One region of the Bacillus sp. FJAT-42376 genome, then DNA from elsewhere that is predicted to be linked to it. Evidence: riboswitches for the same ligand, from Rfam matches in the RefSeq annotation. Region 1 holds a riboswitch; the other holds the start of a gene.
The links. A riboswitch is a leader RNA that binds a small molecule or an ion and turns the genes downstream of it on or off. The one in region 1 is predicted to bind preQ1.
Positions count from the first base shown of each region.

Region 2: linked by a shared signal. The riboswitch ahead of queC (7-cyano-7-deazaguanine synthase QueC) and the one ahead of CEF21_RS04275 (QueT transporter family protein) in region 1 are both predicted to bind preQ1.

Region 1 is NZ_CP033906.1:858,595-865,440, reverse strand. Features, by position in the region: gene CEF21_RS04295 (tetratricopeptide repeat protein) at 1-1,158, opposite strand, end outside; gene CEF21_RS04290 (dynamin family protein) at 1,253-3,943, opposite strand; gene CEF21_RS04285 (helix-turn-helix domain-containing protein) at 4,489-4,719, opposite strand; gene CEF21_RS04280 (hypothetical protein) at 4,804-5,037, shown strand; PreQ1 riboswitch class I at 5,047-5,091, shown strand; gene CEF21_RS04275 (QueT transporter family protein) at 5,098-5,583, shown strand; gene CEF21_RS04270 (NAD(P)H-binding protein) at 5,721-6,846, opposite strand, start outside.
Region 2 is NZ_CP033906.1:1,896,389-1,903,234, reverse strand. Features, by position in the region: gene CEF21_RS09605 (peptidoglycan-binding protein) at 1-435, opposite strand, end outside; gene CEF21_RS09600 (GNAT family N-acetyltransferase) at 646-1,137, shown strand; gene CEF21_RS09595 (hypothetical protein) at 1,139-1,363, shown strand; gene CEF21_RS09590 (hypothetical protein) at 1,915-2,136, opposite strand; gene queF (preQ(1) synthase) at 2,252-2,749, opposite strand; gene queE (7-carboxy-7-deazaguanine synthase QueE) at 2,763-3,494, opposite strand; gene queD (6-carboxytetrahydropterin synthase QueD) at 3,487-3,927, opposite strand; gene queC (7-cyano-7-deazaguanine synthase QueC) at 3,924-4,583, opposite strand; PreQ1 riboswitch class I at 4,737-4,781, opposite strand; gene CEF21_RS09565 (DUF2254 domain-containing protein) at 4,862-6,172, shown strand; gene CEF21_RS09560 (hypothetical protein) at 6,502-6,846, opposite strand, start outside.

The sequences.
Region 1 (6,846 bases):
GTAGGCAGCCATTTTTTTGAAGTTTTCCGTCATGAGAGACGGTATGGGAAGAAGCCAGTTCAGAACGGACGTGAAATCACGGTGCTTCAGCATGTTCGGCACAATGATTCCAAGCATTTGCCCGCATGCTTCCTCCTTTTGCCTGGCGATGAAGAAACTCTGAAGCTTCTCCTCATCCAGCTTTTTATAATCCATATCCGGACTCGAAAGCAAGGACAGAAGTTTGGCAGAATCGCAATTTTCCGATCCGATCAGGACGGATACCGCATCCTCAAGACGGTGATCGCTTAAGAGCGCATCGATTAAATCCTGCTTCGCCCTTCCCTCTTTCAGCTGATCCTTGCAGCTGTCCCACAAAATGATGGCGCGTTCCCTATCTGAAAAATGGGCAGACAGCAGGTTTGCAAAAGCTTCATAGTATTCCGGCGATGGGTCCTCTTCCTTTTTGAAATAGTGAATATAAAGCGCGGTCTGATCCATCCATCTGTTTTGTTCCGCCAGGAGCTTTTGCAGTCTTTTAAAGGACGGTTCCGTGTTTTTCTTCTTTCTTGACAGCACTTCTGCATGAAGCGGATCGGCCGCCTTCATTTCCGGATACCCGCCTTCATAGGGCTTGCGGTATTTCAAATAGTCCATGTGCTGGGATAAATCATGGGCCCACTGATTTTTGGGATCGGCATCAAGCAGGGTGATCAGCACCTGATGAGCCATTCGGAACTGTCCGCTTCTCCGGTAATGGAAGAAGAACGATTTAGCTGCTTCTGTAATTTTCTCTTTTGAAATAAACGAATCGAACTGGGAAAGAATATAAACCGTTTCCTGGGGGGACAGCTGTTTGGATATTGCCTTGAACAGCTGGGTTACCGTTTTTAACTGCAGCACTTGCGGGGGTGAAAATAGAGCATCTATAAGAGGATGGGGCGCATCCAGCACCGTTCCTTTCCGGAACGCTCTGCTGAGCATCGAACCTTTTTTCGGGGTGGTTTGTTTGCCTGTAAGAAACTGATTTTGATAGAAGAACAAATAGTAGGTGCCTTTTTCCGGGTGAACCGCTTCAGCGATTCGCATCCGGTTGTAAAAAGCCAGTCTTTTCACTAAGAGCTTTACGGGCTTTTCTCCGCTTTGAGCCACGCTTGCATATTCCGTATGTCCGCTCAATTGAATCCCTCCAAATGTTCTTTTCTATTAGTTTACCACTTATGTACAGAATCTCATAAAAAAACAGGGCAGCTCTTAAGTCTGCCCATGTTCCTTAACGGCTGGTGAGAAGCATCCACTCATATTGGCGAAGGCGCAATTCGAATAGAGTCAGGGACTCTTTGAATGGAGCCAGATTCTGCTTCATATCCAGTAGTTTTGCCTGTTTCGCTGAAATGTCCGCTCTCGTTTCATCGATGGTCTGCTTCAGTACATCATTCGGATGCTGGAAGAACAGTGCCAAGTCACGGTCAATTCCACTTTCAAAAACATCGAACGGCAGCAGGAATTTTGAAATGATCGACTCGGCCAATTCCGAATAGTCTTCATTCTCAATATATTGAGTATAACGGTTTACCATCACTGTTTTATTTTGCGCGATCGCATTAATCAGTCTTCCTGCACTTTTCAGAAGCAGCTGGGATGGCGTGTGACGAAGGAGAATGTTCACTTTCTCCACGGTTACCCCGCTTGTCATGCGCTGAACGTCTCTGCGCCAGTCCTCAATTACTCTAAAATCACATCCAAGCTCGATCCGGTCCATTTCAAACAGCTTGTTGAAGCCGCTGCTCATTTCATCAAGAAACACCTGGCTTTGCTTCAGTTCGTCCTGAGAGGAAGCGATCCATTCATAAAGCGAATCCCGGTACATAGGCAGAATGGTATCCTCCATATAAAGCTGGATCCTGCTGTTCATTTCTTCATTCAGCTGGAGATGGATTTTGCCAAAATCACTATCCTCCCGCACAAGCTTCGCACAGCTGCGGATCATTTCCGGAATTTTCACCTTCATATCCTGTCTGATTTCTGTCTTCACCGTATGGAAATAACGGCGGATTTCAGCCGTTTTCTCTTTTTCCAGATCCTCCAGCTGGTGAAGCGCGCCATTCAGCTTGGACACCATATCCTCATTCCAGGCAATCGATTTATCCAGCGCCCGCTCATGCTCAAGGCGCTTGTCGAAAAGGTCGGTAATCGTTGTCCGGATGACGTACAGCAGCTTCGCCACACGGTCCGCCATTCTTGCCGGCTCAAAATTCCGCGTCAAAAATTCATTGAACCGCGCGAGCTGCTGACTGCTCTTATAGTGGGAAGAATAAGCGAATACATTCGCCTCCGGGAAAACGGCTGCAATTCTCTGTTCCGTATCAGCCAGAACTCTCTCCACCTCTTCCTCTCCGTAGACCGTATCCATTTTATTTAATAGGAAGTGGATCGGCATAGAAGGAGCAAGATCCCTGATTCTCACAAGAAACTCTGCTTCCTGCGCAGTGAAAGGCGCGTTGGCAGATAGAACAAACAACATACTGTCTGCAAGGTTAATATAGTTATGGACTTCGTTTCTTCCGCCAAGCCTGCTGTTAAAACCCGGGGAATCAATCATGGAGAAGCCGTGCTTCCTCAGGAAGGAAGATGGAAGCTTGTACTCAATAAACCGTTCGCCCGGCTGGCCGTCTGATGGCACACCTGACTTCACCTCATTAATTTCGGTCTCGTGATGATCCTTGACAATGACAACGGTTGAGCTCTCCTCGCCCAGTACAGGCTCATCCAACACCGAGTTAATAAAGGAAGATTTTCCGGAGCTCGCAGAACCCGCTACAAGGAGGTGGCGCGTATTCAGATCAAGAAGCTCTTCGACCATCCAGTTGGTCTGCTGGCCGGTTTCCACCTCATTTTCAAGGCTCCACTTTTTGACTGCATCGAAAAGTTCCAGACTCTCCTCCAAACCGGTTTGTCCATTCGGATGCTTCCAGCTCACCAGATTCTCTGCACGATAAACATGTTCAGCCGATATACTTTCCGGAAACAAATCATTCCAGGCGAGCACGGCAGCCGATGATAAAATCGCATGATTTGATTCGGACAGGCTCAGCCAGTTTACAAGGAAGGCCGGCAGGACATTCGAAAGCTCTTTCGTCGAATAACGGCCGCCAATCAGCTGCAAATAGGTCTCTTCATACCGCTTTGAAAGCTTTTTCCAAGAGTGAGACTGCTCCCCATCGATGGATTGATACAGGTCATTAAAGTTAACGAGCCATGGCAAATGATTCGGTTTGCCCGAATAGGCATTCCACAGGGAAAGAACCATATCCTCAAAATGGCTGGGGCTAACATGGTACAGGCTCACAAGCACATCGTTAAAATAAGAAGGCTCAAACCTTTCTGTCAGCTCTCGGTCTATGTATGATTTCAGCACCTCTGCCCAGTCGAGTGACTGAGTGCGGATGGTCTCATTCGCTGCAAGCTCGACCGCGTTTTCCCAATCCTCATGCTCTTCAAAAAAGGCGCGGGCAATCATGGCGATGTTCTGATAATCCGGATCAAGCGCCACCGCCCGTTTAATGGATTGGACCGCTGCCTCCTGCTTTTCCTGCTGAAGATACAGAGAAAACAGCTGCAGCGCCACTTCCACCTTCAGCACAAGACTGTCCGTCTCAATCCCCTTATACAAATCAAGCGCCGACGCCTCCATGCCAAGCTCCATGTACGCATCCGCCATGTTTTTCTTCGCCCATTGATCCAGACCGTCCGTGATATGCTCCCATTTAAAGATCGCTGCTTCATAATCCTTATTGTGAAAATAAACCTCACCTTGAGCAAACCGGATACCGGAAGCATCTCCATCTTCCTTCATATGCTCCTCAAGCAGCATGGAACCGAGTACTTGAACAGGATGAATGCCTGCATCCGGTGCGAGCTCTTCGTAATATGTTTTCTTGCTTAATTGCGTTTCTACCGTCATGAGTGACCTCCAAAAAAATTGAGTATGTAAGAATGAAATTCCCCGTCTATGAGTCCTTTACACCTCATAGGTATCTATTCTCATATTTTATCATTGATTTTTTCCGGCACATTGCAAAATGATTTCATTTGTAATACAGATACGACATCTATGTAAAATTTACGGGGTGATTTTCCAACGAAGCTCAGGATTATGTGGAAAAGAAAATGGGGCCTGGACATTACAAGATGAATGAGCCACAAAAACAAATCCTAGTTCTATCAAGTAAGCCGTTCCATTACGCTTCAGACACTCGCTTTCCGCGGGGAGGAAGGCTTAAGCCTCCTCGGCTTTGCCTGCGGGGTCTTAAGCGTCCTCTGCTTCCCGCAGGAGTCGAGTGCCTTTCCGCTTCATTCCACTCGTTTTAAAACATATAAAATGTACAAACTCTTAAAGGAAATACAAACAAAACCCGAACGATAAGGCGATCGATTCATGAACCTCCCGCCTAATTGTTCGGGTTAATAGTCGATTTAAATACTTCTCACCAACCGTACGCTGTCTGTTCAATCCTCATCCTTTACATCCGGATCCTCCGGAATCGGCTCGTTCTTCCACTCCTCCAGCTGCTTCTTCGCCTTCTCAAGCTGGTCAAGGTGTCCGTTGAACTGCTCTCTATTAATCAGATAAACCTGTCCATCATACACGAAGCGGATCCGGTTCTGATGAATCAGCATCTCAATGTACGATTCCGGCAGGGAAAGATATTCGGCTGTTTCCTGAATCGTTAAATACACGCGAAATCCCCTCCTCTTAGCATGATTATAACGAATAGGGGGAGGATGGGTAAACAGGGAGAACGGGATTGAGGGGGGGTCGTGGTGATTGCAGGCAGTTTCGGGGCGGTCTCTGGCGGTTTTGTGGTGATGACGGGCGGTTTCGCGGCGATGACGGGCAGTCTCATGTCGATGACGGGCAGTTTCCTGTCGATTACGGGCAGTTTCCTGTCGATTACGGGCATTTCCCTGTCGATTACGGGCATTTTCCTGTCGATTACGGGCAAACCGCTTTCGGAACCATCTTTCTATTTACAAAAACTCTCAATCGTACTATAATATCTACTTTCGGACGTGGTTCGAGATCCTCCCACGAAAAAAAACTAAGGAGCAGGACAAATGAATACAAAAACAGTAGTAGCCAATGGTATTTTAGCGGCGATTTATATTGCCGTTTCGTTTATTATACAGCCGATTGCCTTTGCGGCATTTCAGTTCCGGGTGCCGGAAATGCTGAATCATCTGATCGTCTTTAATAAAAAATACTTTTTCGGCATTGTGCTCGGAGTGTTTCTATCCAATCTTCTTTTTTCTCCAATGAAAGCCTATGACCTTATTTTTGGGACAGGCCAATCCATTCTGGCGCTGCTGATTACAATTCTGGCAGCAAAATTCATTAAAAACACATGGGCCCTGATGATTGTGAATACGCTTGTTTTTACCTTCACGATGTTCATCATTGCCTGGGAGCTCCACTTAGCCTTCGATCTTCCGTTTTGGATCACATGGGCGACCACTGCGGTTGGCGAGTTTGTCGTGATGGCCGCCGGGATGCCGATTGTATATGCTTTGAACAAACGCCTGAAATTCAAAGATTTCGTCTAATACAAAAAAACTGCTGCCCAAACCGGGAAGCAGTTTTTTTCATTTATAGCTCTGTCAAACTTGGCTGCTGATTTTCCGCTGCAGGCGCTAGCCTTCCGCTCCAGGTATTAAAAATCAGCTTCGCGCTTTAACAGAGCCTAATTTATATGAACAACCTTCTTAACCGGACCTTCCTGTTTATGTTCCTCTGACTTCTCAATTAAGTGCTGCAAATGTCTTTTATAAAGGTACATCACTATGATATGCACCTTTGCCTGGGAAATCCGGTATAGAATCCAAGGGAGGGACGGCCTGTACTCATGAATGGCAATGATGCATTCCTGTGTACCCGGTATTTGCCGGAACTCGATTCTTCCCCTGCTGCCATCGATTACTTTGGCAAAAGAACCGCCGGTTATATAATAGAGCGCCCGGTTCGACGAGCTCCGTTCAGGAGCATAGCTCAGTTCCATAATCGGCTGTTTGAAGCCGATTAACTTGAACCGGCTTACCCGCTGCTGATTCGTCTCTACCTTCAGAAGAGGGCGGGCAAGCTTTGACAGCCAGTTCATGTAATGGTCGCCTGTCCAGTCAGCATCTTTTCCTTCCGGAAGCAGGATTCGCTGAACGGACCGGACATCGGAAACGCCTGAACGTTTTGAAGAAGAGGATGAAGCCTTCTCTTTCTCCTGCTCTTTTTTCTCCTCTTCTAAAGCTTCTTTCGCTGCTTCTTTAAAAGGAGTCTGGCCGTAGCTGATCTCTTCATCCATATTTTCCTCCTGGGCGACCATCGGATGCTTCAGGCTCTCGATTAACGGATAGACGGTCGATTTAGGGGACTGGGTAATCAAACTGACCCAAAGCCTTGATAGGCTGACCGTCATCAGGGGAATTTCAATAACCTTTGGATTCCTGCCCATCACTTCAGCTGTCTGAATCATCATTTCCTCATACGTCATGACTTCAGGACCGCCGACATCAATGGACTTCCCGGAAAGCTTTTTGTTCCCGATGCTCTTTTTCAAAGCAGTCAGGACATCCTTCAGGGCAATCGGATGGGTTTTCGTTCTTGTCCACTTCGGCAGCAGCATCATCGGAAGACGTTTCACGAGCTTGGTCAGAATCGGAAAGGACGAACCCTTCGGACCGACAATCAGTCCTGCCCGAATGGTTGTAACCGGTGTGCCGTATGCCCCGAGCACCTTTTCGACCTCAAGCCTGCTTTTCAGATGGCGTGAAAGTTCTTCCGTGTCCTGCGGAATGATTCCGCTCATATAAATAATT
Region 2 (6,846 bases), 1.0 Mb from region 1:
CAGCCCTTTTTGCGACTGAAACCTGGCTACCGCATTTTTCGTTCCGCTTCCATACATTCCGTCTGCGGCACCTGAATAGACATTCCACGCCTTCAGCTTATTTTGCAAATCGGCTACCGGCTTTCCAATGTTGCCCGGCTTAAGCACTTTAATTTTTGCAATGGTCTGCGGCCCGGCAATTCCATCAGATTTGATGCCTGCTTTTTTTTGAAAATCACGGACAGCTTCCTCTGTTATAGACCCGTAATTTCCCGTGCTGTCATAGTAGGGATACACTTGTTTTGTGAGCAAATACGTTTGAAGCTCTTTTACATCCCCATTCGACATTCCTTTATGAAGAAGCTGATCCCCAAGTGCTGCTTCTCCTTTAGCCGGAGTAAATAACACAGCTCCCAGCATACAAACTCCTAATAATGTACCTGTTTTTTTAAACATTGGTTCGTTCCTCCTTGGTTTCCAAATCAACATCTAAAAAGTTCGTGTGCGATCTGTTTTTATAATGGCAGCATCATAAAAACAAACCGGCAGACCTACAATCTTTCCATTATCTTGTTTTCCTGCCGACTTTTTTCTCACAAGGAAATATTTTAAGAGCAGCCATCCAATAAATGCTAAAATTAGAAAAAAGTCAAAGGGGGTGTAAAAATGATTCAGCCGCTTCTTTTAGAGGATGCCGGGAGCCACTTAAAACTCCTTCTGGAACTTGATGAGGGCACTCAAACGATGCTTTATGAGCCCGGAGAGCGGTCATCTGATTATGATGCGTACACAGAAAAATTAAAGAACGCTCTGAATAAGGAGATTTTTGTCTGGGTCAGCAAAGAGAATGAAAGGCTGCAGGGCTTTATTATGGTGATTCCCGGCATGCTTCAGCGAAACCGGCACAAAGCAGCCATTGTCCTCGGAGTGCTGCCTCATTATCAAAAGAAAGGGATTGGCGGACGCCTCATCGATGCTGCAATTGACTGGGGCCAGAAACAGAACCTGCATCGTTTGGAATTAACGGTCATGGCTCACAATCAACCCGCCATTGCCCTTTATCTGAAGAAACAATTTGAAATAGAAGGAACCATTCGGCATTCACTCTTCGTAGATGGAGAATGGGTCGATGAGTACATGATGGGGAGACTGCTGTAATATGCGTTTCATTGCTGCAGATGATCGGCAAGTTAGCAGATTCGAAGAATGGACAGCTGGCAAAGGCGGACATCGATCCGATCCTCTTGGAAAACCAATTCAGCGGACAGCTAATCGGAATATCGTAATTGGGATTAGGCGGACATGCGGACAAACTTTGGCTATTCGAGAAGGGGATATCTCTGAGGCACTGGCGCCTTCCGCCGAAGGACTGGGCTGCCATTGAATATGCGCAGCCGCTAGGTCTGAAAACGGAGCATTTCTACTGTTTTTAGAGAAGTGAGAAGGGCTCTAACAAGGCTATCAATTTTGGTGATGCAGCAAGACATTTCGGGCGAGATCAGGTCTCCAGCATCCTGCGCTGAATAATGAGGCTAGTTATTTTCCTGATGGATATCCGGTATATCGGCTATTCTTCCGGTATATCGACGATTTTTCTGATATATCGGCGATTTTTTTGGTATATCGGCGATTTTTTTGATATATCGGCGATTTTTCTGATATATCGGCGATTTTTTCCATATATCGATTTTTCGCTAATATTCGACAGTATGACATGGTAAAAAAAAGAGGCCCCTCGGAAGGTTTTTCAAGATGTGCCCTTCCTACTTACTTGCTGGTTTCCGCTCCAGGGCTGCTTCATCAAAATGCGGGCAGTGATTCTCATCCCAGCTTTGCGACTTTCTCTAAGCAGGCGTCACGTCTATCTGCTATCTTCAATCAAAAAAGGGAATGCGTACAATGCATCTCCCTTTTTCAGTATATAAGACGTGTAATTCAAAAACCTGCTTTGACTGTATTTCCATTTCCGTCTTCAACCGTGACGAGCTTCACATCACGCATAAAAAAGCTGAGCAGATCCCCGCGTTTATCTTCGAACATCATTCTTTCCTCTTCACTGAATTTCATGAGAACGGAGCTTTTATCAAGTTCACTCTCCACTTCTCTCGTCACATAAAAATCATTGCTGAAGTGATAGCGGATTTTGTATTTTTTCATGTTTTCCCCTCCTATTTCCTATTTGTAACCTATTCCACCCTCCTCTTAAAAAATCCTTTTCGACTGGATGGATTCATATTAAAAAACAGCCTTCCATAAGGAAAGCTGTCTCATTTTAACGGTTATCCACCTTTTCCGGATACAGATCATGATTCATCAAACGGTGTTCCGCCATTGTTTCATACTTCGTTCCCGGCTTCCCGTAGTTCGTATACGGATCGATGGAAATTCCGCCTCTTGGTGTGAATTTCCCCCAAACTTCGATATAGCGGGGATCCATCAGGTCAATCAAGTCGTTCATGATGATGTTCATGCAATCCTCATGAAAATCGCCGTGGTTTCTGAAGCTGAAGAGATATAGCTTCAAGGATTTGCTTTCCACCATCAGCTTGTCTGGAATATAGCTGATATAAATGGTTGCAAAGTCCGGCTGGCCTGTTTTCGGACACAGGGAGGTAAATTCCGGACAATTGAATTTCACAAAGTAATCCCGGCCGGTATGCTTATTTTCAAAGGATTCGAGAATGTCAGGGGAATATTCGAATAAATAGTTCGTTCCCTGGTTTCCTAATAGAGTTACTCCTGTCAATTCTTCGTCTTTTCTTCCGCTCATGTTCACTTCTCCTTTAAACGCCGCGCTTGTTTCCCCACAGCAGCGTATGAAGCTGCGGGAGAACGCGGACACGATTTAATTGTTCATCTTGCATAACCTGATCGATCAGCCATTCATAGCGGCTCATCAGTGTTTTCATCAATGCTTCATCATCTGCAGTTGCTGTATCGTCATTTCCGACCTGCAGATAAAATGGAATACCTGGGTACCTGAGATGAACCGTTTTTGCATAGGCTAAATCTTCTTCATTGAATATAACCACTTTCAGGCTTGCTGAAGAAAGGGTACCAGCATCTTTCAGACGGTTAAAAATACCGCTCAAAACATCAAAATCCCTATTCATCCCTGAACTTGGCGGCTTGGGGGAAATGGTAAGGTCATCAATCTCCGTGAACCATTCCTGGTATCGGCTTCCCTGCGTCTCGAGAGCAATCTCCATGCCCTTTTCTTTCAGCAGCGAGATGACAGACTGTAAATTTTTCAGCAGCGCCGGATTTCCTCCGGATACCGTCACATGCGAAAAACGGTTTCCGCCAACACGGGTGAGCTCTGCCCATACCTGCTCGGCATCCATCTGGATGATGTCATTCTTCGCGGACCCGTCCCATGTAAAAGCGGAGTCACACCATGAACAGGAATAATCGCAGCCTGCCGTCCGGATGAACATCGTTTTCTGGCCGATGACCATCCCTTCTCCCTGGATCGTCGGGCCGAAAATTTCAAGAACCGGAATCGTTTCAGCCATTGCTTTTCACCTTCTTCGGACGGAAGACCACATAGCTTGTCGGGGTTTCTCTGACAAATACCTGTACACAGACAGGCTTGCCAGGAAGCTGATCCAACTCCGCCTGAATGACCTCGCTGATTTTACGGGCAACTACTTCTGTTGTCGGAAAATCCTCTGGACTTTCAGAATTAAAAAGAGCATGCTCATTTAAAATCGTATGATCAAATTGTCCGTGTACAAGATTTTTCAGCGTTTTAAAGTTCACAAGAAACCCTGACTCATCCAGCGTGTTTCCGGCAATGGTTACATTGACAAAATACGTATGCCCATGGACATTGCGGCACGGGCCGGCACTTTCATGGGGAATATAATGGGCGGCGGACAGATGCATGTCTTTATTAAGCTCATATTGATAGTCATGGTTCACTTGAGGATAAATCTGCTGAATCATTTCGCCGCCTCCTTTTTGTTCATATAGGCGTCAAGGCCATTTTTTCGCAGCACACATGCCGGGCATTCACCGCAGCCATCTGCCGGAATTCCGTTATAGCATGTGAGGGTTTTCGTCCGGACATAATCAAGGGCTCCCAATTCATCTGCGAGCTCCCACGTTTCTTCTTTGTTCAGCCACATAAGCGGTGTATGGAAGACAAGCTGCTCATCCATAGCCAGATTGACGGTGACATTGCAGGATTTTATAAATTGGTCGCGGCAGTCCGGATACCCGCTGAAATCTGTTTCACACACTCCGGTCACGATGTGCCTGGCTCCAATCTGATTGGCCAGAACGGATGCAAATGATAGGAACAGCAGATTTCTCCCGGGAACAAAGGTCGACGGCAGTTCGCCATCTTTTTGTTCAATCTCAATATCATTTCTAGTCAATGCGTTCGGCGCAAGCTGATTCAGCAGGGACATGTCCAGGACGTGATGCCGGATTCCCTGCTCTTTTGCAATGGCTTCGGCGATTTCAATTTCAAGCTTATGCCGCTGATTATAGTTAAACGTGACCGCTTCTACTTCTTTATAATTTTTTAATGCCCAGAATAGACAGGTGGTGCTGTCCTGGCCTCCGCTGAAAACAACCAGTGCTTTTTCATTTTTCATGTTAAATCTCCTCCTGTAGACGGAGCTTCCAGTCACAACCATGTTTATCATGATTCAATTCGGTGAAATAATAAAGGCACCCCTAGAGAGGTGCCTTAGCGAATGATCTATAAAAAAACAAAAAACAATATCCAAGGAACGCCTCTGATATTGCTGTCCTTAGTTTTTTATAGAGGGTTGTGCTAGAACCTCTCCCGTTTTGAAAAACGGATTTGTATTTAGCTGACCTGTTCACTATACATGAAAAATGGCCATCTGCCAATACCGGAGGAATTTCAATGGAAAAGAACCGTTTTTTACAGGTGCGGGCAAGCTTTTGGTTCATCCCCTTGCTTTACGGGATCATCGCCCTGTTCTTCGCCTATGCCAGCATGGCACTTGACCGGTATGCTTCAAAGCACACCGGATTGTACGATTACATACCTGATTTATTTCTGTCCGATATGCAGCTCGCCCAGACAATTTTAAGCTCTCTTGCTACTTCCCTTTTAACGATGACAACCATTACGTTCTCGTCGATTCTTGTCGTACTGACCACTTATGCCGCCCAGTTTTCACCGAGGGCCTTGCAGAACTTCACCTCTGACAAAAGCTCCCAGCGCGTTCTTGGCATGTTCACAGGCGGTTTCGTTTATACGATTGTTCTTCTGCTTTTAGCAAGGGATAAGGGCGGAGATTTATTCATTGTGCCTACACTGGCCATTATTGTTGCCTTTGCCTGTCTTGCAGCGTTTGTTTTCTTTATCCATCATTCGGTAGCTTCCATTAAAGTCAGCAATCTCATTTTTCAAATTACAAGCAAAACGATGAAAGCTTGGGAAGAAAATCGCAAGGCGGATGAAAGACTTCATGCGCAGCCATCCTCCAGTGAAGTTAACACAATCACATCTGGAGAAGGCAGGGAACTGAAGAGCAAAAAAGCCGGATACATTCAGCATGTGCAGCTTCAGGATATGATTAAAGCGGCCCAAACGATGAATGCTGTAGTCAGGATTGATAAAGACCTGGGCAGCTATGTTGATGAAGGCACCCCGATTCTTACTTATTGGGCGCCTGATGGTGCCGATACAGAAAGGCTGCTGGATCAGATCTTGATTATCCCTGAACAGGAGCCGGTACAGGATGTCGGCTTTGGACTGCAAAAGCTTTCTGAAATCGCCATCCGATCCATATCACCTGCATTCAACGACCCCTATACGACCGCGAATGCAGTGGAACATATCGCTAGAATCCTGACGAAGCTCGGGAAAACCTATACTCCCCGCCCTTATTATATGGACAGCGGGCAGTCTCTTCGCGTTATATTCCATAAGCCTTCTTTTGAAGATTTATTGTATAAAAGCTTTTACTTGATCCGGCATCATGGAAAGGACGACACCGCTGTCATGCATTCCATCCTCCGTGCTTTAACGATTGTCGCATCCAATAACGGCCAAGAAGTGAAACATATCATCTGGGGTTTTTCATCCTATATACTAGAAGGTCTGAGGGAAGTGGAATGGCTTACACTGGATAAAAAATATCTGGAACATGAGTTTCAGATCCTTGCCGAAGCATGCGGGCAAAGAGAATCCTTTCAGAGAATTTAAACGGGCCGTAAATGTCCCCTTTAAAACCCAAAATGCTGTTTACTAAGTCCAGATATGAGTGAAATAGAACCCCCGGTATGCTCTGCTTGAAGCATACCGGGGGTTTTTTTTGGTAGCCGTTCGAAAAAAAGCAATGGATTAGGCTGATTGGATTGGACGGTGATTGACTGCTGCTTAGAACAGCTGGACGGGTGAGACCCGCCAACGCGTATATGCAATTAGTCAGCACAAACAAAAAAGGAAAAGGGGGAGAAATCAAAAACATGCACTACCTTGAGACTGCTTCATCGGTTTTTCATTCGGCTCTATAAGCAGGCTTGCCTCATGTATCAATCGTCCTTTTTTAATTTTCCGATCCCTTTCGGACTGTGGCTCCGGATGATTTGAAACACTGCTTCTGTCATGGAATCCGGATGATGAACAATAATCATAAATTCTCTCTCTTCTTTTTTAAAAGAGCATTTTTTTCTTTTGGTCTTGTAAAGGTATTCCATCACGAATCCCAGCGCAATCCCGCACACTAACCCAATCAGGCCCCATATGACTGGTCCCCAATAAAAAGAAAGACCATAAATCACTCCAAGCAGCATAAAGACCGCTCCTAATACTGCCGCCAAATCCAGAAGGCTTTTTCCATCGTCTGATAAATCTGTATCAAACACCGTTTGGAAATC